Linked DNA regions of Caldimonas thermodepolymerans. The protein of the gene in region 2 interacts with the protein of the main gene of each other region in a pairwise test. Links are inferred from orthologs where the notes say so. Each region holds a gene or a part of one and is shown on either strand. Other genes may lie near its edges.

What was found.
Region 1: the proteins of IS481_RS00640 (region 2) and bioB interact in binary tests that used the Escherichia coli proteins (3 or more experiments, as listed by UniProt). The link is inferred for Caldimonas thermodepolymerans from one-to-one orthologs.

The regions. Positions count from the first base shown.
Region 1 is NZ_CP064338.1:1,857,729-1,863,205, reverse strand. What follows is about bases 2,404-5,282. They hold bioB (biotin synthase BioB), read right to left. Parts: upstream 4,400-5,282; coding sequence 3,407-4,399; downstream 2,404-3,406. Other genes in these bases: thiD (bifunctional hydroxymethylpyrimidine kinase/phosphomethylpyrimidine kinase), read right to left, coding at 4,457-5,282; IS481_RS08765 (hypothetical protein), read left to right, coding at 3,123-3,314; IS481_RS08770 (hypothetical protein), read left to right, coding at 2,667-3,119; egtB (ergothioneine biosynthesis protein EgtB), read left to right, coding at 2,404-2,437. Also shown: IS481_RS08785 (CBS domain-containing protein), read left to right, coding at 1-52; egtD (L-histidine N(alpha)-methyltransferase), read left to right, coding at 102-1,160; more of egtB, read left to right, coding at 1,157-2,403; more of thiD, read right to left, coding at 5,283-5,477. UniProt on the Escherichia coli protein: Catalyzes the conversion of dethiobiotin (DTB) to biotin by the insertion of a sulfur atom into dethiobiotin via a radical-based mechanism.
Region 2 is NZ_CP064338.1:120,325-128,250, forward strand. The notes cover bases 2,674-5,559. They hold IS481_RS00640 (class II glutamine amidotransferase), read right to left. Parts: upstream 4,553-5,559; coding sequence 3,794-4,552; downstream 2,674-3,793. Other genes in these bases: IS481_RS00635 (porin), read left to right, coding at 2,675-3,658; IS481_RS00645 (malate synthase G), read right to left, coding at 4,661-5,559. In the rest of the region: IS481_RS00625 (xanthine dehydrogenase family protein molybdopterin-binding subunit), read right to left, coding at 1-1,964; IS481_RS00630 ((2Fe-2S)-binding protein), read right to left, coding at 1,961-2,461; more of IS481_RS00645, read right to left, coding at 5,560-6,850; IS481_RS00650 (sulfite exporter TauE/SafE family protein), read right to left, coding at 6,897-7,673; IS481_RS00655 (haloacid dehalogenase type II), read right to left, coding at 7,670-7,926.

The sequences.
Region 1 (5,477 bases), 1.7 Mb from region 2 along the record:
CTCGACGACCGGCACGGCCCGCACGGGCCGCGGCCCGCGCGCCGCGCACTGAGCCCGCCTTTCCCACCCGCACCTGCATGCAGGCCCCGCCAAGGACCTCGATGAACCCTCCGCCACAGCACCCGGCCCAGGCCGCCGCGGCAGCGCGGTCGCCCGCCTCCCCCCGTCCCGACGTCCCGACCGCGGCGTGGGCCCATGACATCACCGACATGCTGGCCGCCGACGCGCTGTCCGACCGCGCCGCCCGGCTGGCCGCCCTGCGCGCCGGGCTGTTCGAGCGGCCGGCACGCGTCTCGCCCAAGTTCTTCTACGACGCCCAGGGCTGCGCGCTGTACAGCGCCATCTGCGAGCTGCAGGAGTACTACCCGACCCGCACCGAGGCGGCGATCTTCGAACGGCACCGCGAGGAGATCGCGCGCCACCTGCCGCGCGGCGCGCAGTGGGTGGACCTGGGGTGCGGCGACGGCGCCAAGTCCTGGCCCTGGCTGGAAGCGGTGGGGGCACGCCGGTGGGTCGGCGTGGACATCTCGCCGCAATGGCTGCGCATCTCGCTGCAGGCCGGCACCGGGCGCTTTCCCGGCATGGCCCTCGCCGGGGTGGCGACCGATTTCACCCGGCCGCTGCGCCTGCAGCGCGTGCTGGCCCGCTTCGACGCCCCGCCGGTGTTCTTCTACCCCGGTTCGTCGATCGGCAACTTCACGCCCGACGAGGCCCTCGCGTTGCTGCGCTCGATGCGCGAGCACCTTGGCCGCGACGGGCGGCTGCTGATCGGCGTGGACGGCCTCAAGGAGCGCCACGTCCTCGAAGCCGCCTACGACGACGCGCTGGGGGTGACGGCCGCCTTCAACCTGAACGTGCTGCGCGTCGTGAACCGCGAGCTCGACGCCGACTTCGAACCGCGGCGCTTCGCGCACCGCGCGCAGTTCAACGCCCGCGAGAGCCGCATCGAGATGCAGCTCGTCTCGCGCGAGACCCAGGTGGTGCGCATCGGTGCTGCCGAGCGCCGCTTCGACGCAGGAGAAGCCATCGTGACCGAGTACTCCTACAAGTACGCTGCCGACGGGTTTGCCGCGCTGCTGCGCGACGCCGGCTTCGGCGCCTTGCAACACTGGAGCGACGAGCGCGGCTGGTTCCATGTCTTCGTCGCGGCCGCGGCATGAGCGCGGCCAGCCCGTCCCGGGCGCCGGGCCACGGTCCGGCCGCCCTGCATGGTGCCTACCGCGCGGTGCGCGAGCAGACCGAGGCACTGGCCGAGGGACTGAGTGCCGAGGATTGCCTGCTGCAGTCCATGCCCGACGCCAGCCCGGTCAAGTGGCACCTGGCCCACACGACCTGGTTCTTCGAGACCTTCGTGCTCGAGCGCGCGGTGCCCGGCTACCGCAGCGTGGATCCGGCGTACCGCCGGCTGTTCAACTCCTACTACGTCGGCGTCGGCGAGCGCCACCCGCGGCCCGAGCGCGGCATGCTGTCGCGGCCCACGCTCGACGAGGTGCGCGCCTACCGCTGCCTGGTCGACGAACGCATGGCCGGGTTGCTGGCGCAGCCGGACCTGCCGGACGACCTGGCCGCACTGGTCGAGCTGGGCCTGCATCACGAGCAGCAGCACCAGGAACTCGTCCTCACCGACCTGAAGCACCATTTCTCGCGCAACCCGCTGGCGCCGGCCTACCGTCCGCGGCCGCCCGCGGTCCATGCGGTACATGTTGCGGGCGAGCGGCTGACCTTCCTCGGCGGGCTGGTGGAGATCGGCCATGGCGGCTGCGGCTTCAGCTTCGACAACGAGCGGCCGCGGCATCGTGTCTGGCTGGAGCCCTATGCGCTGGCGGCGCGGCCGGTGACCAACGCCGAGTACCTCGCCTTCATCGCCGACGGCGGCTACGAGCGCCCGGAGCTGTGGCTGTCCGACGGCTGGGACACGCGCCTGCGCGAAGGCTGGCAGGCGCCGCTGTACTGGCAGCGCGGCCCTGGCCCCAGCTGGTGGCACTACACGCTGCACGGGCTGCGCGAAGTGGCGCCCGACGAACCGGTGTGCCACGTCAGCTACTACGAGGCCGATGCCTACGCCCGCTGGGCGGGGGCTCGCCTGCTCACCGAAGCCGAATGGGAGCATGCGGCGCAATCGCCGCCGTCGCTCGCCTCGCTCGGCACGCTGCTCGAGGACGGCGTGTTCCACCCCCGGCCGGCGGCCGCCGGCAGCGGGTTGCGCCAAATGTTCGGCGACGTGTGGGAATGGACCTGCAGCGCCTACCTGCCCTACCCCGGGTTCCGCCCTGCTGAAGGCGCCGTGGGCGAATACAACGGTAAGTTCATGGTCAACCAGATGGTGCTGCGCGGCGGCTCCTGCGCGACGCCCGCCTCGCACCTGCGGGCCAGCTATCGCAACTTCTTCCCGCCGCAGGCACGCTGGCAGTTCAGCGGCATCCGCCTCGCCTGGTGAGGCGGCGCCCGCCGCCCCTTTTTCCGGGTGACGGGCTGCCCCGATTTGTCCGCAGGATACCCGCCGATCCGGATATCCGGATTTTCCCTGGGTTGCGAATATCCAACTGGCTTTTCGTCCGGAATTGAATACCTGCGCCGCCGCATAACTGATATTCAGTGTTTGCGCTTGTTCGGCTTTCCAGGCTTCTCTAACGCTGCGCGGCGTTCGCAATCATTGAGGAGACGCCGTGATCAAGGCAAACGAATCACCATGGAAATACCTGGTGATGTGGCTGAGGTATTACTACGCCTTCCATTACCTCAAGTCCGGGCTGTATTTCGTGATCTTCAACTACGTGCCCGACTTCAGCAAGGCCGGCCCGGTGGGCCCCTACCTGACCGAGATGCACAACGTCGGGTTCTACCCGTTCGTCAAGTACCTCGAGGTGGTGCTGGGCGCGATGCTGCTGTTCAACTGGTTCGTGCCGCTGGCGCTGATCGTGATGGCCGGCATCACCGTGCAGATCTCCTACCTCAACCTGTTCGTGTCGCCCCACCCCCGGCAGGCATTCACCGGGACGCAGGAACTGCTGATCAACGGCTCCCTGCTGCTGGCTTATGGTGGCTATTATGTCGACTACCTGCGGAAAAAGGCCGAGCCCTTGTTCCTGTGGGAAGGTTTCAAGAACCGCAAGGGGTGAATCATGGAAAAGCGGATCACCGGCAAGCATTTCATCCTGATAACCGCCGTCGCGCTCATCTGGACGTTGATCGTGATCGGTTTCTCGACCTCGATGGGCGCCCGCCCGCTGCGCATGTATGACTGGAGCCCGCCGGTCTTCTCGTGGCTGATCACGATGGCCTGGATGTGGTACGACCGCTCCAAGGGACGTTGAGCTGAACCGCTGGACGCCACCGGCCCCGCGCATCGCGCGGGGCCTTTCCTTTGCGCTGCCGCGCCCGCCGGCACGACAGCGCCGCGGCCGGCTCAGGCCGCGGTCAGGCCGAGCTTGGCGAACAGCGCCTGGTCGCGCTCCCAGTCCGGGTTGCCGGTGGTGAGCAGCTTGTCGCCGTAGAAGATCGAGTTGGCCCCGGCGAGGAAGCACAGGGCCTGGACGGCCTCGCCCATCTGCTGGCGGCCGGCCGACAGGCGCACCCGCGCGCGGGGCATGGTGATGCGTGCGACCGCGATGGTGCGCACGAATTCCAGCGGGTCCAGCGGCTCCAGCCCGTGCAGCGGCGTGCCCTCGACCTGCACCAGGTGGTTGATCGGCACCGACTCGGGGTACGGGTCCAGGTTGGCGAGCTGCGCGATCAGGCCGGCCCGCTCGCGGCGGGACTCGCCCATGCCGACGATGCCGCCGCAGCACACGTGCATCCCCGCCGCGCGCACCCGCTCCAGCGTGTCGAGCCGGTCCTGGTAGTCGCGCGTGGTGATGATGCGCCCGTAGGCCTCGGGGGCGGTGTCGAGGTTGTGGTTGTAGTAGTCCAGGCCCGCCTCCTTGAGGGTGCGCGCCTGCTCGTCGGTCAGCATGCCCAGGGTGCAGCAGGCCTCCATGCCCAGCGCCTTGACGCTGCGCACCAGCTCGGCGACCTTCTCGATGTCGCGGTCCTTGGGCGCGCGCCAGGCGGCCCCCATGCAGAAGCGCGTCGCGCCCTGCTCGCGCGCCGCGGCGGCCGCTGCCTTGACCGCCTCGACGTCCAGCAGCTTGCCGGCCTCCACGCCGGTGTCGTGGTGCACCGACTGCGGGCAGTAGGCGCAGTCCTCCGGGCAGCCGCCGGTCTTGATCGACAGCAGCGTCGACAGCTGCACCTCGTTGGCATCGAAGTGCTCGCGGTGCACCGTCTGGGCCCGGTACAGCAGGTCGGCAAACGGCAGGTCGAGCAGCGCCTGCACGGCCTCGACGGTCCAGGGTCCGGTCGATGGCGCGGCGCGGCGCACCACCTGCACCGGCTGCGCGGTGATTGCGGTGTTCGTCATGGGATCTCCTTGCGATGCCGGCAGCGGGCACGGGAGCCCGGCGCCGGCGGGTCGGTTTCAGTCACGGGGCACGGGGCCGGCCAGCGTCGGGCGCGGCAACGCGGGCACCGGATGGGGCGCGCCGGCCCGGCCCTGCGCGATGGCCTGCTGCAGGCGGCGAATCGCCTGCTCCGGGTCGCCCGCCTGCACGATGCCGCGCACCACCGCGATGCCGGAGGCGCCGCAGCTGGCCGCGACGCGGCTGCGCGGCTCGTCCATGCCGGCGATCGCGACCACCGGCTCGGCCAGCACGCGGCACCAGTAGGCCAGGTTGTCCGGCCCCTGCGGGCGCCACGGCATGTCCTTGGTGGTGGTGGCGTGGATCGGCCCGCAGGCGATGTAGCTCGGCCGGTGCGCGCGGGCGCGGCACACCTCCCAGTAGCTGTGCGTGCTCAGGCCCAGGCGCAGGCCGGCGTCGCGGATCGCGGCGAGGTCGGCCGCCGAGAGCGTGTGCAGGTCTTCCTGGCCGAGGTGCACGCCGTAGGCGCCGTGCTCGATCGCCAGCCGCCAGTGGTCGTTGATGAACAGCTGCGCCTGCACGGCCCGCGCGGCCGCGACGCTGCGCGCCACCTCCTGCGCGAGATGCCCGGGCGCTGCCTGCTTGATGCGCAGCTGCACGGTGCGCACGCCGGCGGCCAGCACGCGCTCGACCCAGTCGGCGCTGTCGACCACCGGGTACAGGCCCAGGTCGGCATTGGCCAGCGCGGCATACGGCGTGGCCGGCGCGTCCAGCAGTCGGTCCAGCAGGTCGGGCAGCAGCGCGCCCTGGAGCGCGAACCCGGCGCGCGCCTGCACCGGCCCGGGTCCCTGCCCCGCGGCATAGCCGTCGCGCAGCGCGGCGGTGGTCGCCATCTTGGCCAGCACCGTCGCGTCGGCCTCGCAGAAGCCCAGCGCCAGTGCCGCTGCGGCCGAGGAGGCATAGGTGCAGCCGGTGCCGTGGGTGTGCGCGGTCGCCACGCGCGGCAGCGACAGCCAGCCGCGCGCCTGCGGGGTGTCGATGCAGTCCAGCGAGGACTCGCCGGCCGCATCGCCGCCGGTG
Region 2 (7,926 bases):
TGCACCTGCGGGCGGCCCTGCCGGGCCGAGACCTCGACCACCTCGGCCACGATGGAGCCGAAGCTCTCGTGCAGTGCGACGCCGCGCGCGCGCCCGGGCGGGGGCGGGCGGTCCCAGCCGGCGCGCTCTGCGGCCAGCCGCAGCACCGCCTGGTGGCGCGGCTTGTCGCGCAGCAGCGCCAGGCGATAGGCCACCGGGTCCTGGCGCGCCTCGAAGGCCAGCTCGTCGATGAAGGATTCGCTGAAGAAGGCGTTGTGCGAGTGGCCCACCGAGCGCCAGTAGCCGACCGGCACGCCGCTGTGCGTGGCCGCGTGCGCGATGCGCTGGTGCGGCACCTGGTAGGGCAGGTCGAACAGGCCCTCGCTGGCGGTCTTGTCGGGCAGGTCGACGGGTCCGGCGAACGCGGGCAGGCCGCGCTCCAGCCAGCGTGGCGTGATCGCGTCGCCGGCGCTGGCGATGCGCAGCGCGACCGGCAGCCCCTGCGCGTCCAGCGCCGCGCGCAGCACGGCCGCGCCGGCGGGACGGTAGAAGTCGTGCATCAGGTCTTCCTCGCGCGGCCAGATCAGCTGCACGGGCTTGCCGCCCGTCTCCATCGCGACGCGCACCGCCTGCCCCACGTGGTCGACCTCCAGCCGCCGCCCGAAGCCGCCGCCGACGAGCGTCACGTGCACCGTCACGCGCTCCGGCGGCACGCCGGCCACGCGCGCGGCGACCTGCCGCGCCAGCGTGGGCACCTGCGTCGGGGCCCACACCTCGACCTGGCCGTCCTGCACGCGCGCGGTGCAGTTGATCGGCTCCATCGTCGCGTGCGCCAGGTAGGGTGCGTGGTAGACCTGCTCGACGACGCGGGCCGCACCCTGCTCGGCGCGCGCCACGTCGCCGCGGCGGTGGAAGGCGTGGCCGCCGTCTTCGGCCAGGGCCTGGCGCGCCGCCTGCTCCAGCGCGGCGGCGATGGCGCTGCTGTCGAGCAGCCCGCGCTGCGGGTCGTGCGGCGGCGCGCGCCATTCGACCGGCATCGCGTCGACGGCCTGCAGCGCATGCCAGTAGGTGCGCGCCACCACCGCGACGCCGGCGGTGGACCCGGCGATCGGCCCCAGGCGCACGACGCGCTCGACGCCCGGGCGGCGCAGCGCCTCGTCGACGCCGATCCGGCCCGGGCTGCCGCCCAGCATCGGGCACATGCGCACGGCCGCATAGCGCATCCCGGGCAGGCGCACGTCGATGCCGTAGCGGGCGCTGCCGTCGACCTTGGCCGGCACGTCGGTGCGCGGCGCGCTGCGGCCGATCAGCCGCCAGGTCTGCGGCGGCTTGACCCGCACCTCCGAGACCGACAGGGCGGCGGCCCGGCGTGCCAGCTCGCCGAAGTGCGCGCTGGGCCCCGAGGCATGGCTGATCACGCCGTCGATGATGCGCAGCTCGTCGACGGGCAGCCGCCATTGCAGCGCGGCTGCCCCGAGCAGTTGCGCGCGCGCGGTGGCCGCGGCGGTGCGCAGCACGTCCCAGGCATCGGCCACGCTGCTGGAACCGCCGGTGACGTTGATGCCCATCTCGCGCGCCAGCTTGGTCACCATCCACTCGGTGAGTCGCACCGCGGCGCTCCCGTGGTCCGGTTCGCGCTCGGCCGGGTGGATGGGCAGGCTGCCGACGAACATCGCGACGTTGCCGTAGATGCTCTCGGGCCCGGCCGGCTCGAGCAGCACCTGGTCCAGCGGCACGTCCAGCTCCTCGGCCACCAGCATCGGCAGCGCGGTGTGCACGCCCTGGCCCATCTCGCTGCGGTGCATCGCCAGGATGACCCGGCCGCGCCGGTCGATCTTGATCCAGCCGTTCAGCCCCACCTGGCCGTCGCGCACCGGCAGGCTGTTGCGGCTGCCCAGCCGGCTGCGTGGCGGCAGCAGGCCCCAGCCGACCACCAGGGCCCCGCCGGTGCCGGCGGCGCTGAGCAGGAAGGTGCGCCGCTTCATGGCTGCCCCGGCAGGTAGCGCCGGCTGCGGCCGGGCGAGCGCAATTCGGCCGCGGCGCTCTTGATCGCGGCGCGCACGCGCGGATAGGTGCCGCAGCGGCACAGGTTGGTGATCGCCGCGTCGATCTGCGCGTCGGTCGGGTCGGGTTCGCGTGCCAGCAGGGCGGCGGCGGCCATCAGCATGCCGGACTGGCAGTAGCCGCATTGCGGCACCTGGTGTTCGATCCAGGCGCGCTGCAGCACGTGGCGCTCGGGCGGCATGCCCAGGCCCTCGATGGTGCGGACCGACCGGCCCTCGACGGCCGACACCGGCGTCACGCAGGACCGTACCGGCTGGCCGTCGACGTGCACCGTGCAGGCCCCGCAGGCGCCGATGCCGCAGCCGAACTTGGTGCCGGTCAGCTCCAGCACGTCGCGCAGCACCCACAGCAGCGGCATGGCCGGATCGACGAGGTCGTCGCGCACCCAGTGGCGTTGTCCGTTGATGTCGAGCTCCATCGGCATTGATTCTCCAGGCTTCGGGCGGCCGCTGCGCGCAGGCCGGGGGGCGATTGTCGCCCGCGATGCCCCCGGGCCGGGGTGTCGCGACCGGCCGTGCACAGAAATGCTGCACGCCCGGCGCGATTTCGGTGCACGCCACCGTGCCACCCCGTGGTCCGACATTTGCTTACAGGCCCGCCCGTTCCCTCAACACGCACTGGAGATCCCTGCATGAAGTTCTGCCATACCGTCGTGGCACGCGCTGCCGCGGCCTGCCTCGCCCTCGGCGCGTTCGGCGCACATGCGCAATCGAGCGTCCAGCTGTACGGGCTGATCGACATGTCCGTCGGCTCGTTCCAGAACAGCGGCGCCGATCGCCTCACCCGCGCCGAGAGCGGCCGCATGACCACCAGCTTCTTCGCCTTCAAGGGCACGGAAGACCTGGGCGGCGGCCTGAAGGCCATGTTCAACCTGGAGGCCTTCCTGGCGGCGGACACCGGCGCGGCGATCGGCCGCACGTTCTGGGATCGCCAGGCCAACGTCGGCCTGGGTGGCAGCTTCGGCAACGTGTTCCTCGGCCACAACACGACCTCGATGTTCGTGCAGGGCCTGATGTTCAACCCGTTCTCGAGCTCGATGACGTTCTCGCCGACGATGCGCTTCCTGTATTCGACCGCCGCGCCCTACGCGGTGTCGGCGGGCGGCACGGCCTGGACGAACTCCATCCTCTACACGACGCCGAACTTCAACGGCCTGAGCGGCACGCTGCAGGCCTCGATGAAGGAAGCCGCCGGCGGCAGCAACAGCTACGCCGCGAGCGTGCTGTATGCCGCCGGCCCGCTGGCCGCCGGCCTGGTCTACGAGAAGGAAGCCATCGGCGCGGCCGACCAGACCAACCTGCTGGTCAGCGGCAGCTACGACTTCGAGGTCGCCAAGCTGTACGCCCAGTACGGCCAGACCAAGGACGACGCGGCCGACGAGAAGTACAAGATGGTCCAGGTGGGCGCCACGGTGCCGCTGGCCGGCGGCTCGGTGCTGGCCTCCTACGGCCAGCAGAACGCCGACGAGGCCGACGTGAAGGTCAAGACCTTCTCGCTGGGCTACGACTACTTCCTGTCCAAGCGCACCGACCTGTACGCCGTGTACATGTACGACAAGGCCACCGGCCTGGACAAGGGCAACACCTTCGCGGTCGGGGTGCGTCACCGCTTCTGACGTGACCCCGTGCGGCGGCCCGGCATCCCCTGGATGCGGGCGGCCGCCGCACCCTGCATGCCGCCTGGCCCCCCGTGCCCCCGCACGGGCGGCCAGGCGGTCGCGCATGCGCACGCCGCGGCGCCGGGCCGGCGCTCAGGTCGCGAGCAGCTGCCCGTCCAGGAAGGCCTTGATCTCGCCCGGCGCGAACGGCACCCAGGTCTCGTTCGCGGTCAGCGGCTCGGTCACGATCACCGCGACCCGGTCCTGCGGCGTGGTGACCTCGGCGAAGTTCACCGTCATGTCCTCGTCCTGCAGGCGTGCCGTGCTGAACGGGTGCTGGCGCACCAGGTAGTGCAGCCGTGTCGAGCAGTGCGCCCACAGCGCGTGCCCGTTGCTGAGCATGAAGTTGAAGGTGCCGTGCTTCGAGACCACCGGCACCAGCTCGCGCAGCGTCTCGGTCAGCTGCTCGGGCGTGGGCACCGAGGCGTGGTTCTTGGCCAGCTCCTGCATCAGCCAGCAGAACGCCAGCTCGCTGTCGGTGTCGCCCACCGGGCGGAACGCGGCGTGCAGCCGCGGCGAGAAGCCCTTGAGGTCGCCGTTGTGCGCGAACACCCAGTAGCGACCCCACAGCTCGCGCACGAACGGGTGGCAGTTCTCCAGCGCGACCCGGCCCTGCGTGGCCTTGCGGATGTGGGCGATGACGTTGGTGCTCTTGATCGGGTAGCGGCGCACCAGCTCGGCCACCGGCGAGTGCAGCGCGGCCTGGTGATCGACGAACAGCCGCACGCCGGCGCCTTCGAAGAACGCGATGCCGAAGCCGTCGGCATGCTCCTGCGAGCGGTGCGCGAACCCCGTGAAGCTGAACACGATGTCCGTCGGGGTGTTGCAGTTCATGCCGAGCAGCTGGCACATGGCGGGCGGAAACGGGAAGTCGCAGGAAGGCGTCCGATCCTACCGCGCGCCGGCGGCAAATGAAAAAGGCGGGCACCGGGCCCGCCTTGCATGCGGTGCGATCGCCGCTCAGCGCTGCGCCGCCTTGACCTTCAGGCGCCAGGCATGCAGCAGCGGCTCGGTATAGCCGCTCGGCTGCTCGACGCCCTTGAACACCAGGTCGCGCGCGGCCTGGTAGGCGAACGAGGTGTCGAAGTGGCCCGCCATCGGACGGTAGTTCGGGTCGCCGGCGTTCTGCTGGTCCACCACCGCGGCCATGCGCTGGAAGGTCGCCTCGACCTGCTCCCTGGTCACCACGCCGTGCAGCAGCCAGTTGGCCACGTGCTGGCTGGAGATGCGCAGCGTCGCGCGGTCTTCCATCAGGCCGACGTTGTGGATGTCCGGCACCTTGGAGCAGCCGATGCCCTGGTCGATCCAGCGCACCACGTAGCCCAGGATGCCCTGGATGTTGTTGTCCAGTTCCTGCTGCTTCTCGGCCTCGCTCCAGTTGGCCTGCTCGGCCACCGGCACGGTCAGCAGGTCGGTCAGCAGCGCGTCGCGCTCGGCGTTCGCGTCGGTCTTCTCCAGCTCCTGCTGGATCGCGAACACGTCGACCTGGTGGTAGTGCAGCGCGTGCAGCGTCGCGGCGGTCGGCGAGGGCACCCAGGCGGTGTTGGCGCCGGCCTTGGGGTGCGCGATCTTCTGCTGCAGCATCGCGGCCATCAGGTCCGGCATGGCCCACATGCCCTTGCCGATCTGCGCCCGGCCGCGCAGGCCCATCGCCAGGCCCACCAGCACGTTGCTGCGCTCGTAGGCGGCGATCCACTTGGTCGACTTCATGTCGTTCTTGCGGATCATCGGGCCGGCGTGCATCGCGGTGTGCATCTCGTCGCCGGTGCGGTCCAGGAAGCCGGTGTTGATGAAGGCCACGCGGCTCTTCGCCGCGGCGATGCAGGCCTGCAGGTTGACGCTGGTGCGGCGCTCCTCGTCCATGATGCCCAGCTTCACGGTGCTGTCGGGCAGGCCCAGCATCTGCTCGACGCGGCCGAACAGCTCGTTGGCGAAGGCCACCTCGGCCGGGCCGTGCATCTTGGGCTTGACGATGTAGACGCTGCCGGTGCGCGAGTTGCGCAGCCCGCCCTGGCGCTTGAGGTCGACCAGCGCGATGGTGGTCGTGATGACCGCGTCCATGATCCCTTCCGGGATCTCCTTGCCGCCGTCGTACAGGATGGCCGGGTTGGTCATCAGGTGGCCGACGTTGCGCACGAACAGCAGCGAGCGGCCGTGCAGCACCACCGGCTTGCCGTTGGCGCCGGTGTACTCGCGGTCGGGGTTCATGCGCCGCGTGAAGGTCCTGCCGTTCTTCGTGACCTCCTCGGTCAGCGTGCCCTGCAGGATGCCCAGCCAGTTGCGGTAGGCCTGGGTCTTGTCCTCGGCGTCCACTGCGGCCACCGAGTCCTCCAGGTCCAGGATGGTCGACAGCGCCGCTTCCAGCACCACGTCGGCCACGCCGGCGGCATCGGTCTTGCCGATCGGCGAGTTGCGGTCGATGCGCACGTCGATGTGCAGCCCGTTGTGCCGGAGCAGCACCGACGACGGCGCCGCCGCGTCGCCCTGGTAGCCGACGAACTGCGCCGGGTCCTTCAGGCCCGCGGTCGCGCCGTTCTTCAGCGCGACCACCAGGCGGCCGTTGTCGACCTGGTAGGCGGTGGCGTCCTTGTGCGAGGCGCCGGCCAGCGGGGCGGACTGGTCGAGGAAGTTGCGCGCGAACTCGATCACCTTGGCGCCGCGCGCCGGGTTGTAGCCGCTGCCCTTCTCGCAGCCGTCGCTCTCGGGGATCGCGTCGGTGCCGTACAGCGCGTCGTACAGCGAACCCCAGCGCGCGTTGGCCGCGTTGAGCGCGTAGCGGGCGTTGAGGATCGGCACCACCAGCTGCGGGCCGGCCTGCTGGGCGAGCTCGGCATCGACGTTCTCGGTGGTGGCCTTCACGCCCTGCGGCGCCGGCACCAGGTAGCCGATCTTCTCGAGGAAGGCGCGGTAGGCCGCCATGTCACGGATCGGGCCGGGGTGGGACTTGTGCCAGGCGTCGATCTCGGCTTGCAGGCGGTCGCGCTCGGCCAGCAGCGCGGCGTTCTTCGGGGCCAGGTCGTGCACGATGGCATCGAAGCCCGACCAGAACGCGGCGCTGTCCACGCCGGTGGCGGGCAGCACCTCGTCTTCGATGAAGCGGTACAGCTCGGTGGCGACTTCGAGCCGGTGGACGGTCGTACGTGCGGTCATGGTCGGGTCCTCTCGAGGGTCTGTGGACAATGAAAAGGGAAACGGGTCAGGCGGCGGCCACGCGGTGGAAGTAGTACGCGGTCAGGAACACGCCGACGGCGATCACCAGCCGGCGCAGCCACTGCGCGGGCACCTTGCGCGCCATGCTGGCGCCCCAGTAGCCGCCCACCGTCGCGGTGGCGATCATCAGCAGCGTGTGCGGCCAGCTGACCGCCCCGGCGACGATGAAGGTCACGACAGTGACGCTGTAGATCACCGCCGACAGCAGGTTCTTGATCGCGTTGATCTCCTGCACGTCGTCGTGGCCGGAGATCGCCAGGCTGGCCATCATCAGGATGCCCATGCCGGCGCCGAAGAAGCCGCCGTAGACGGACACCAGCAGCTGGGTCAGCCAGCCGGCCGGCGAGCCGCCCTCGTGCGCGCTGCGCCGGCGCGTGCGCCAGCGCGCCAGCAGCGCCGACAGCTGCGGGCTGAACGCGAACAGCAGCGTCGCAAAGCCCAGCAGCCAGGGGATCAGCCGGGCGAACTGGCCGTCCTGGGTCTGCAGCAGCAGCAGCCCGCCGGCGACGCCGCCGACCAGCGAGGCGATGCCCATCGGCACCAGGTAGCGCGCCAGCGGCGCCAGCTCGCGCTTGTAGGCCCAGGCACCCGACAGGCTGCCCGGCCACAGCGAGACGGAGTTGCTCGCGTTGGCCACCACCGGCGGCACGCCCACCGCCAGCAGCGCGGGGAACGAGAAGAAGGTGCCGCCGCCGGCCACCGAGTTCACCGCGCCGGCCACGAAGGCGCCGACGCCGATCAGCAGGGCATCGAACAGCGTCATGCCGCACCTCCGGTGCCGCCGCGCAGCAGCGGCAGCAGCTCGTGCAGGCTGCGCCCCTCGTGGGTGGGGCGGGTGCCCAGCGGCTCGGCCGGCAGCCCGGCGCGATTGAGCCAGAAGGTCGTGAAGCCGAACCAGGTCGCGCCGATCGCGTCCCAGCCGTTGCTGGAGACGAACAGCACCTGCTTCGCGCTGGCGTCCGGCCGGCGGCGGCGCACGGCGTCCAGTCCCAGCTGGTAGACGCGCGGGTCGGGCT